One region of the Brevundimonas sp. AVps23W genome, then DNA from elsewhere that is predicted to be linked to it. Evidence: predicted binding sites of a transcription regulator. Region 1 holds the regulator's gene; the other holds the start of a gene.
What was found. The regulator LexA, encoded in region 1, represses DNA repair genes until DNA is damaged. The targets are predictions, from matches to a motif close to ATGTTCNCNANNTGTTCT.
Positions count from the first base shown of each region.

Region 2: recA (recombinase RecA) is a predicted target of LexA. The motif match lies at 1,784-1,801, and genes of this name have one in related genera.

Region 1 covers NZ_CM178738.1:1,760,229-1,766,211, reverse strand. Annotated here, with positions in the region: gene trpC (indole-3-glycerol phosphate synthase TrpC) at 1-780, shown strand, start outside; gene lexA (transcriptional repressor LexA) at 943-1,644, shown strand; gene ACW177_RS08640 (ComEC/Rec2 family competence protein) at 1,625-3,802, opposite strand; gene gltX (glutamate--tRNA ligase) at 3,801-5,216, shown strand; gene gltA (citrate synthase) at 5,283-5,983, shown strand, end outside.
Region 2 covers NZ_CM178738.1:650,989-656,971, reverse strand. Annotated here, with positions in the region: gene ACW177_RS03195 (3-hydroxyacyl-CoA dehydrogenase NAD-binding domain-containing protein) at 1-247, shown strand, start outside; gene recA (recombinase RecA) at 604-1,683, opposite strand; gene ACW177_RS03185 (M20/M25/M40 family metallo-hydrolase) at 1,850-3,754, opposite strand; gene ACW177_RS03180 (right-handed parallel beta-helix repeat-containing protein) at 3,824-4,768, opposite strand; gene ACW177_RS03175 (phosphatase PAP2 family protein) at 4,770-5,582, opposite strand; gene ACW177_RS03170 (hypothetical protein) at 5,579-5,983, opposite strand, start outside.

The DNA of each region.
Region 1 (5,983 bases):
GACCGCATCGCCGCCTACAAGCGCGAGGATGTCGCCGCCCGCAAGGCCGCGACCACCCAGGACGCCATCGAGGCCCTGGCCCAGGCCGCCTCGGCTCCGCGCGGCTTCCGTGCGGCCCTCGACCGAACCGTCGAAGAAACGGGCCGCCCCGCCCTGATCGCCGAAATCAAGAAGGCCAGCCCGTCCAAGGGCCTGATCCGTCCCGACTTCGACCCGACCGCCCTGGCCATCGCCTACCAGGCCGGCGGCGCCACATGCCTGTCGGTCCTGACCGATGGCCCCAGCTTCCAGGGCGACGACGCCTATCTGGGCCAGGCCCGCGCTGCGGTCGCCCTGCCCTGCCTGCGCAAGGATTTTCTGGTGGATCCCTGGCAGGTGGCCGAAAGCCGGGCGCTCGGCGCCGACTGTATCCTGATCATCCTGGCCATGATCGACGATCAGCTGGCCGCCGAACTGCTGGCGGAGGCCGAGCGCTTCGGCATGGACGCCCTGATCGAAACCCACGACGAGGCCGAAATGGCGCGCGCCTGCGCCCTGGACGGCGATCTGGTCGGGATCAACAACCGGTCGCTCCGCACCTTCGAGGTCGATCTGGAGGTCACCGAGCGCCTGTCCATGCTCAGCCCCGTTCGCGCCCTGCTGGTGGCCGAGAGCGGCATCTTCACGTCCGAGGACGTTGATCGCGTCTCCGCCGCCCACGCCCAGGCCATTCTGGTCGGCGAAAGCCTGATGCGTCAGGCCGACGTCGAGGCCGCGACCCGCAAGCTGCTGGCCGCCTGATTCAACCCGACGCGCGTGGTGAAGCGACGCCGTTAAGTTGACATTAGGCCCAAGGCGTCGAACCGACGCCGTTAAGTTGACATTAGGAAGGAACACTTACAGAACATCGTCAATGTTCACGGCCCGTTCCGATTCGAGGGAAGGGCCTATGAGGGCCTGGCGATGCTCACGCGCAAGCAGCACGAATTGCTGATGTTCATCCACGAACGGATTCAGGAGACGGGCGTCTCCCCCTCGTTCGACGAGATGAAGGAGGCGCTGGACCTGGCGTCCAAGTCGGGCATCCACCGGCTGATCACGGCGCTGGAAGAACGCGGCTTCATCCGCCGCCTCGCCCACCGCGCCCGCGCCCTGGAAGTCACCAAACTGCCTGAACAGGCCACCGCCGGCGCTCCGCGCGGCCGGGCTGGGTTCAAACCCGATGTGATCGAAGGCGGCGGCGGCGCAGCGCGCCCGGCGACGTCCTCAGCCGCCAATGACACCCGCGAACTGCCCCTGCTGGGCAAGATCGCCGCGGGCACCCCCATCGCCGCCATTCAGCACGAGCAGGAACGTCTGTCGGTGCCGGAATCCATGCTGGGCAAGGGCGATCACTACATCCTCGAGATCGAGGGCGACTCCATGATCGAGGCCGGCATCCTGAACGGCGATCTGGTGGTCATCCGGCGCGGCGACACGGCCAACAACGGCGAAATCGTCGTGGCCCTGGTCGAGGGCGAAGAAGCCACGCTGAAACGCCTGCGCCGCAAGGGCGGCTCCATCGCCCTGGAGCCCGCCAACCGGGCCTACGAGACCCGCATCTTCGGTCCTGACCAGGTTGAGGTTCAGGGCAAACTGGTCGGCCTCATGCGCCGCTATCACTGACACCCGGATCCGGCCGGCGCGCCCAGGGTCGATCCCCGCGCACGTCGGCCGTCCACACCGCTTTCCAGCGGTCCGCTCCGTCGCGCCACAACTCCACCGCCCCGCCGCGCGCGAAATCCGCCCCATCCAGCACCAGCCGCCCCTCGCATGAGCTGGGCAGGGCGCGAACGACCCCCCGAACGCTGACGACCGGCGCCGCACGGCACAGGGCCGCCATCTGCTCCACATCCGGCGCTCGCCTGCCCCACCATAGGGCGACCGCCCCCGCCTCGGCGGTCTCGGGTCGGCACGAAGACCGATCACAGACCCAGCCCGCCTCCGCCCGGTCCACCAAAGTCAGACCGCGCCGCCGAGACCAAAGGTCCGCCGCGAACTCGCGCACACCCGGCCGGATCACGACCGCCTCGCCCTGACGATGAAGCGCCGCATTGGTGCCGCCGTCTCCGATCCAGACATCCGGCGTCGGCGCGCGCGGCCAGACCAGCACCGCGGCCGCCAGCGGCAGCCCCAGCCAACGCAGTCGCCCCTGCCACAGACAGACGAACAATACCCCCAGAAAGGCCGCCGGCAGCACATAGTCAGGCGCACTCGCCACCGTCCACACTGCGCCCGGCAGCCCCGCCGTCCAGCCCCCTATCGCCAGCATCAGATCGACGCCCCACCCCGCCACCGCCAGAAATGGAGCCCCCATCCCCAACGGCTCCAACGCCGCCCCCAGCGCCAGGGCCGGCATCAAGACAAAGTCCGCCACCGGCGCCGTGCCCAGATTGGCCAGTAGCCCGTACATGGCCGTCCGGTTGAAATGCTGCATAGCGAACGGCCCCGTCGCCAGTCCCGCCACGACGCTGGCCGCCACCGCCGCCGTCAGCCAGCCGCCGAACCTCTGCGCCGCCACAATCGGCCAGGGCGCGGAAATCTCGCGCACCCGCTTGGGCCAAGCCTCAACCAGGGCTACCAGGGCCGCGGTCGCCGCAAAGGACATCTGGAAGCCCGGCGTGACGATGGCTTCAGGCTGTATCGCCAGCACGGCGAACGCCGCCACCGCCAGCCCGTGCATCGTCACCGCCTGCCGATCCAGAAGAATGGCCAGGAAGGCGATGGAGGCCGTGATCGCCGCCCGCTCAGCCGGGGGCGGCGCGCCTGACACCACCAGATAGGCGCCCACCGCCGCCAGACCCGCGACGGCTGCGACCTTCTTGCCCGGAACCCGCAGCGCCAGCCATGGCCAGGCCGCCACCCCCAGCCGCGCAGCGAAAAATACGAAGCCCCCGACAATCGCCATATGCAGACCCGAGACCGACAGGATGTGCGCCAGGCCCGAATCCCGCATCACATCCATGTCCTCCTGGCTGATCCAGGCCTCGTGGCTGGTGGTCATGGCCGCCGCGATCCCGCCGGTCCGCTCCCCCAACCGCGCCACGATCCGTTCCGCCAGGGCGTAGCGCGCCCCATTCACCGCCATGGCCAGCTGCAACCGCCAAGGCGCCGGCGGCAAATCGATGCGCCGCGTCTCGCCTAGGGCGAAGGCCACGCCCCCCATGCCTTGGAAGAAGGCGTTGCGGCCGAAATCATAGGCGCCGGGGCTGGCGGGCGCAGGCGGCGGATTGAGAATGGCGAACAGTCGGATCGCCTCTCCGGGCCGGGGCGGCTCGCCCAGCACCGTGGCCCGCAGCCGCACCGGCGTCCGCTCTGCCTCCACGCCTCGGATCCACACAGGCGCCACCACGACCCGCGCGCCGTTCTGCCCCGGGCTGTCGACATCGACCACCCAGGCCTCGATGACCGTCGCCTCGCTCAACGCCGGCGCAATCGGCGCGGCCACCACTTCAGTCCGCACCTTGGCCGCCGCAAGCCCGCCGAGCACACAGGCCAGGATCATCAAGGGCCAGGTCCGCCCTCGCCTCCAACCGCGCCGCTTGGCCGTCAACCAGACCGCAAGCGCCGATCCGGCCGCCGCCAGCAGCAGCCACAACAACGGCTCGACCCGCAAGGCGAAATAGATCGCGCTTCCCGCCCCAAAGGCCACCGGCGCCCACAGTCGCCATCTCAACGCCTGTGCTGCGACCTCTTCAGCCAGCCAGACGCTCAATCTCGCGGCGGGGGTAGGCTTTGACGCGTCGGGGCGTATAAGGGCCTCGCTTACGGACCCTTCCCCCATGACCTTGCCCTCTTCGACTGTCGTCACCCGCTTCGCCCCCTCGCCGACAGGCTATCTGCATATCGGCGGTGCGAGAACCGCCTTGTTCAACTGGCTGTACGCCAAGAGACACGCAGGACGTTTCCTGATCCGGGTCGAGGACACCGACCGCGAACGTTCGACCGACGAAGCGGTGAAGGCCATCTTCGACGGCCTGAGCTGGCTGGAACTGTTCGCCGACGAAGAACCCGTCTTCCAGTTCAGCCGCGCCGACCGTCACCGCGAAGTCGTCGATCAGTTGCTGGAGACCGGTCACGCCTATCGCGACTTCACGACCGCCGAGGAAACCGGCCGCCTGCGCGACGCCGCCAAGGCCGAGCGCCGGGCCTTCGAATCGCCCTGGCGCGACCGCACCCCGACCGTCGACGACCTGGCCCTGCCGCACGTCGTCCGCTTCCGCCGGCCTCAGTCCGCCACGGTCACCGTCGCGGACGAGGTCCAGGGTTCGGTCAGCTGGTCGACCGACGACCTCGACGACCTGGTCCTGCTGCGCTCGGACGGGGCCCCGACCTATAATCTCGCCGTCGTGGTCGATGACCACGACATGGGCGTCACCCACGTCATTCGCGGCGACGACCACCTGAACAACGCCGCCCGCCAGAGCCTGATCTATGACGCGCTGGGCTGGACCCGCCCGACCTTCGCGCACATCCCCCTGATCCACGGCCCCGACGGCGCCAAACTGTCGAAACGCCACGGCGCCCAGGCGGTCCACGAATACGCCGAAATGGGCTATCTGCCTGAGGCCATGCGCAACTACCTGGCCCGCTTGGGCTGGGCCCACGGCGACGACGAGCTGTTCAGCGACGCCCAGGCGATCGAATGGTTCGACCTGGCGGGCATCGGCAAGGCCCCGGCGCGTCTGGACTTCGACAAGCTGGCCCACGTCAATTCGCACTGGCTCCGCCTCGCCGACGACGAGCGCCTGGCCAAGCTGACGCTGGACGTTCACCTTGCGCGCGGTCGCAGTCTTGTAGAGGCGGACGAGGCGAAGCTTCAGCGCGCCATGCCCTTCGTCAAAGACCGCGCCAAGACCGTGTTGGACCTTGCCGACCAGACCGAGTTCGTCCTCAAGGCTCGCCCCCTCGCCCTCGACGAAAAGGGTCGCGCCCTTCTTTCCGGCGAGACCCTGGACCGCCTGGCGCGCCTGCGCGACCGGCTGGCCCTGTTCCAGTCCTGGGACGTCTTCGCCCTGGAAGCCGAACTCAAAAACTTCGCCGAATCCGAACAAGTCGGGTTCGGCAAGATCGGTCCGCCTATGCGGACGGCCCTTACCGCTGGGTCAACTTCACCCGATATCGCTCGAATTTTGTCCGCTCTCGGGCGCGACGAAAGTCTCGGGCGCTTGGATGATGCGCTGCAACAGACTAAGTGATCACCCACAACCAAAAAAGCGGCCGACGCCTCCCCGCGCCTGGACGTGTGATGCAAAGGGGCATTCATGACTGAACAAGCCAAAACCGCCAGCTCGGCGACCCTGTCCTTCGAGGGCAAGACCATCGAGTTGCCGGTCCTTTCGGGCTCCACCGGCCCGGACGTCATCGACATCCGCAAGATGTATGCGGGTACGGGCGCCTTCACCTTCGACCCGGGCTTCACCTCCACCGCCGCGTGCGAGTCGGCCCTGACCTATATCGACGGCGACGCCGGGGTGCTGCTGCACCGGGGCTATCCCATCGACCAGCTGGCGTCGAAGTCGAACTTCGTGGAGGTCTGCCACCTGCTGCTGCACGGCGAACTGCCGACTGCGGCGCAGTACGAGAAGTTCGAAGACAGCATCACCATGCACACGATGCTCCACGCCCAGTTCGACCGCTTCTTCGAGGGCTTCCGCCGCGACGCCCACCCGATGGCGATCATGGTCGGCACCGTCGGCGCCCTGTCGGCCTTCTATCACGACAGCCTGGACATCCATGATCCGGTCCAGCGCGATATCTCGGCCATCCGCCTGATCGCCAAGATGCCGACCATCGCGGCGCGGGCCTACAAGTACCACATCGGCCAGCCCTTCGTTTCGCCGCGCAACGACCTGTCCTACGCCGAGAACTTCCTGCGTATGTGCTTCGCCGTACCGGCCGAGGACTATCACGTCGATCCGGCCCTGGTTCGCGCCATGGACCGCATCTTCACCCTGCACGCCGA
Region 2 (5,983 bases), 1.1 Mb from region 1:
AGAGGGCGTCATCGACGACCCGCGTGAAGCCGACCTGGGCGCCATCCTGGGCTGGGGCTTCGCGCCCTGGACCGGCGGCCCGATCAGCATGATCGACGGCGTCGGCCTGGCCCAGTTCGTGGAAACCGCCGACCGTCTGGCCGCGACCTACGGCGACCGGTTCAAGGTCCCGGACCTGCTGCGCGACATGGCGGCCAAGAACGAGACCTTCTACGGCAAGTTCGCCCCGGAGAAGGCCGCCGCCTGATCGGTTGCGGACTAGTGTGAGTACGGAACGGGCGGCCTTCGGGTCGCCCGTTTTGGTTTGGATTCCTCGTTTCCGCTCATCCCGGCGAAAGCCGGGACCCAGTTCTGTCGCTCGGCAGTGCGTTGGATCTCAACACGGATTCCCGGGGGCGAGACAGATCGCCCAAAGTCCTGGGTCCCGGCTTTCGCCGGGATGAGCGGGTGTGTGGAACCTGGCCTCAAGCAGCGCGAACGCGCGATAGGCCAAGCAAAAAAGACCCGCCCGACACGAGGTCGGGCGGGTCGCTCCGCCGCCCCTCGCGGGGTCGGTGGCGGGTCGCTTGGGGCGACGGAGTGTCTAGGAAGGCGAGACGGTCGTCAGCCTTCGAGATCCTGGCCTTCGTCCGGCTCGGGCGTGCCCAGCAGTTCGTCGGCGATCTTGCTGGTCGAGGCGCGCACCGCCTTTTCGATCGAGGCGGCGATGTCCGGGTTCTGTTTCAGGAATTCGCGCACATTCTCGCGGCCCTGGCCGATCCGGGTCGAGTCATAGCTGAACCAGCTGCCCGACTTCTCGATCACCCCGGCCTTGACGCCCAGGTCGATGATCTCGCCCAGTTTGGAGATGCCCTCGCCGTACATGATGTCGAAGATGACCTCGCGGAACGGCGGGGCGACCTTGTTCTTGACCACCTTGACCCGGGTGGTGTTGCCGACCACCTCGTCGCGGTTCTTGATCGCGCCGGTGCGGCGGATGTCCAGACGCACCGAGGCGTAGAATTTCAGCGCATTGCCGCCGGTCGTCGTCTCGGGCGAGCCGTACATGACGCCGATCTTGTGACGGATCTGGTTGATGAACAGGACGATGCACTTGGACTTGGAGATCGAGGCCGTCAGCTTGCGCAGGGCCTGGCTCATCAGGCGGGCCTGAAGACCCGGCAGGCTGTCGCCCATCTCGCCCTCGATTTCAGCGCGCGGCGTCAGGGCCGCGACCGAGTCGATGACCACGATGTCCACGGCGCCCGAGCGCACCAGGGTGTCGACGATCTCCAGCGCCTGTTCGCCCGTGTCGGGCTGGGACACCAGCAGGTCGTCGAGATTGACGCCCAGCTTCTGGGCATAGACCGGATCCAGCGCGTGTTCGGCGTCGACGAAGGCGGCGACCCCGCCCTTCTTCTGCACTTCCGCGACGGTGTGCAGGGCCAGGGTGGTCTTGCCCGAGGATTCAGGGCCGAACACCTCGATCACCCGGCCGATCGGCAGACCGCCGATGCCCAGGGCCATGTCCAGGCCCAGCGAGCCGGTCGAGATGCTCTCGATCTCGGCCACCACGCCCGCCTTGCCCAGTTTCATCACCGAACCCTTGCCGAAGGCGCGATCGATCTGAGCGATCGCCGCCTCCAGGGCCCGTTGCTTGTCGCCGTCTTCCTTGCCCACCAGTTTCAAAGCCGCCTGTGCCATTGCCTTCGTCTCCCTTGCCATGATTCCCGTCAGAAGCTTGGGAGAGACCCGCCATGGACCCGCCCCCGTTTGTGAGACCGACTATGTGCACGGTTTGTTCTGGTTCACAAGATGTTCTCATCGAGAACAGATGAGAACACCCAAACCTGCGTCCGATTTTGACGTATCAGGGCGCGGTCACATCGACCGCTGACGGCGGCTCGGCGTGGCGGGCCGCCATGGACAGGCCGCAGCCGAGGATCAGCGCGGCCGCCGCCAGACCGGCGAGGGTGTGGACGGCGAGGTTCGGCGTCCCGGCCGCGTCCAGCCTCGGCGGGGCCAGGGGCCTGGCCAGGACAAGGATCAGCAGGGCGATCAGGCCCAGCGCCCCCGGCTGGTCCATGCCCAGGCCCAGGAAGACGAAATGGCCCAGTCCCGCCAGCCAGCCGCCGACGACCACGGTGACTACAGCGGCCGGCGCCAGGGCCGTCCACCGCTCCAGCCGCGCGCCGATCACTGCGGCCAGAGCCGCCGCAAAGGCCGCCGCCAGCCCGGTCCAGACGAACAGCAGGGCCGCCTCGGGCGCAAAGGCCTGGACCAGAACCCCCAGGATCAGCACCAGGACGATTGCCCCCAGCCATCCGCCCCAGACCGTCTCGTCCTCGCCGTCGGGCCACAGGCTCAGCACCGCCGCGATGCCCGCCGCGCCCAGGACCACAGGATTGAAACCGCCCATGACCGTGGCCAGTACGGCCGCCGCCACGACCACGCCCGCCAGCAGACGGCGACCGATCAGGGCGCGCCCCGCCATCAGGGCCAGCATCACCCCCAGCACAGCCAGCCCCGCCCCCGCCTCCATCCAGGGCAGGCGGCGCAGCATCATGTAATAGTTTTCTGATGCGCCGATGCGATCACCGATTGGCCCGGCCAGAAGTCGCGCGGCCTGAGCCACCACGACGCCCGCGCTCAGCAGCCACAGGCCGCCGGTGAAACCCTTCACCCCCTGGCGCCAGGTCAGGCCCGTGGCGTGGCGCGCGCCCCAGGCCGCGAAGCCGGTCAGCACAAAGGCCAGGCCCAGCAGCCCCCAGCCCGCGTCCGGTCCGTGCCGCAGCACCCCCAGGCCGAAGGCATCGGCATAGACGGCGTTCCGCGTCGCCTGAGGCAGGACCGGCGCCCGCAACAGCGCGTCGGCGGTCTCCAACGCCTGGGCGCCGATATGCTGCACACTGCCCTGATCCAGGGCGTCCGGGGTCGAGCTGGGCGAATGATACTGGGCCGGGCGGCCGATGAAGGCCAGATTGACCCCCGGCAAATCCCGGTCGGCGGCGATGGTGAAATCAGTGTCGTTCGACATCAGGCGATAGACGAAGATGGCCAGGGCGTTGCTGGACGGCCCGCCCTGCGCCCGGCGCGCCGCTTCGGCGTACAGGTCGATGGTCTGGGCGTTGCCGGGACCGGTCTGGAACATCAGGGCGCGGCCGCCGCCGCCCCTCGCCTCCAGGTTCACCACCGCCCCGACCCGATCACGCAGCGGATGCTCGCTGAAGAAGGCCCGCGCCCCGTCCAGGTTCAGCTCCTCCCCGTCGGTCAGCAGGACGATCAGGCCCCGCTCGGCCGGCCCGCGCGCCTTGATCGCCCGCACCGCCTCCAGCACGGCGGCCACGCCGCTGGCGTCGTCGGCCGCGCCCGGCGAGCCCGGCACGCTGTCGTAATGGGCCATCAGCACCACCAGCGGCAGGCCGGGGTTCCGACCCGGCAGGACGCCGACCAGATTGACCACCGACAGGCCCTCGACCGTCTCGCCCCGAGCCTCGATCCGCTGCACCGCTGCGGGCGACAGGACGCCGGCCTGAAGCATCGGCGACAGGCCCAGCTGCGTCATTCGGCCATACAGATAGGCTTGGACCAGGGCGTGATCGGTCGAACCGACCGGGCGGGGCGAGCGCGCCATGACCCGCACATCCGCCATGGCGCGTTCGGCCGAGAAATCCGCAGCAGGGGCGCTCGCCGGCGCGGGCCGGGGCGTCTGAGTCGTAATCGCGGCCAGGCCCAGCGCCGCCGCCAGGGCCGTCAACAACAAGGCCAGCCGCATTAGATGCATCCCCCGAGGCGTCATCTCGCCAATAGGGCCGAGGCTGCGCCGTTTCGCAAGTGCGTGATGTCAGGGCCGGGTGTGGTTCCGCTCGACCCGGTTGCCGGTCGCCCCGTCGCCGTCGTCGACGCTGGACCCGAAGGGGTAGCCCGCATCATCGCCGCAGTAGGATCGGCCGCCCTCGCGCGACCCGACCACCACAGTTCTGGGCCGCAGCCAACTTGCGCCGGAAAATACATTGTCCGTAATCTGATTATAGGACGGCGTCTGGTGCCGGATCACCCCGTCCTCGCCGCAGTTGCGGTACAGGAAGACCCCGCCCCGACCGCCCAGGGCGAACCGATTGCCGAGGATGCGATTGGCGCCCGATCCGTCCACGGCGATCTGCTCGCGCCCTGTGCGAATGGAAAAGTCGTTGTCCTGGATCACCGCCCCGGCGCTCTCGGCGTCCAGATAGACGGCGACGGAGGCCGACCGGCCCGAGAAGCGCGACCGGTCCACCGTGGTCCGCGTCACGCCCGGCCCGACATAGAGGGGGATGGTCCCCACGCCCTCGAACCGCACCCGCTCCAGCACGACATCCGACGGCGCCGCCGCCTGGACCGCCTGGGTATGGCCGGGTGTCCGCGACGAGGCCAGAAGATCGCGCATCGATCCGCCCGCCCCCACGCCCCAGATCCGGACATTGCCGACGACGGTGCAGTTCCTCAGATGGACCTGAACCGGTCGGCTCCAGCCGTCGCCGTCGCGCCGCGACCAGATCGCCACCGTCGGCGCCCGCGTCGTCGCCTCACCTGCCGGTCGAATGACGCCGCCGCCGCAATCGATCCCGGCGCCCGAGGCTTCGCCGCCTTCGATCAGTACGCGGCGCTGCACCGTGACGCCGGCCAGTTCGGCGCGGCAGATCAGGCGATAGGCCTGGTCTGACGGGCTCGTCAGTTCTCGGATCTCCGCCGCCGTGCAGGATCGGGCGGCGGGCGCATCGGCCTGAAGCAGGACCAGAGCCGCCGCCATCTCAGGGCAGGGGAATCGCCAGGGCCGCGCGTTCCGCCGCACAGCCGGGGTTGGTCCGCCCGGTCGCCCGCGCGGCCTCGATTTCCTCACGCGCGGCGGCGACTTCGGTCTGGAAGGCGGAGGTCGCGGCGATCTCGGCCACCACCGCCCGCCCCAGGGCCTCGCCCGCCGCCACGTCGCTGGAATAGTCCATGGCGCAGACCAGGCGGCTGACGCCGATCTCATGGCCGATCCGGCGCACCGCCTCGGCCCGTTCCGGCGCGATCCGGGCCAGGGCCTCGGCATAGGCGGTTCCCACCGTCGCGCCCGTGGACGGATAGGCCGAACTGCGTCGCGCCTCGGGGGTCAGGGTCTGGCAGGCACGGCGATCAGGATCCTCGGCGACCGGTCGGGCGCGCTGCCCCCGCGCGCGGACCAGGCTCGCCGCCGCCTGGGCGTCATGAAACGCCCGCGCCGCCATCCGATCCAGCACCGGCGTCTCGGCCGATCCCAGCCGCACCCCAAGAGCACAGTCGAAATGCTGCAACGCCAGCGGCGGCCGCAGTTCAGCGTGGGCGGTCGCCATTAGCCAGCGATCAGAATCCTCGAGCGTCGCAAATCGCGCCGAGGCCGCACGGTCGGCCATATCCAGCACCGAGCCGGCGACGGGTGCGGGGGGCGCGGCCTTGGCCAGCCCTTCCAGCACCCCGGACGTCAGATAGCCTTGGTCAACAGAGATGAAGATCGGAGAGGGCGAAGGCCGTGCGCCCGGAGCGCAGGCCACGGCCAGGGAGAGTACCAGGGTCGCCGCGCCCAGGGCGGCGACCGGTCTCACAGCCCCGCGCTCCAGCTCAGCTGGACCGAGGTTTCACCGCCCTCGCCCGGCGCGGCCACCACCTGGAGATTGGCCGCCCCCGACTGGCCGCCCGCCGCGCCATAGGCCCGGGCGTCGCCCTGGTTCATGCCCATGACCGAGGTCAGACCCGCCTCTTCGGCGCGAGCGCGATAGAATTCCACCACGGCGTCGGGCGAGGCCGCTGTCGTGAAGGTCACCAGTCCGCCCTCGCCTTCCGGACCGGCGGCGGTCGTCGCCGGCTGGTCCAGGGCGGCGCCGGGATAGAGGGCCGCGTAGGAGGGCGCGCCCGGCGCGGCGGGAACCGCAACCAGCGGCTCAGGCGAAGCCGCAACCTCGGCCTCGCCCTGGGCAGGGCCCGTCTTTTCACGCGGCGCAGCGGT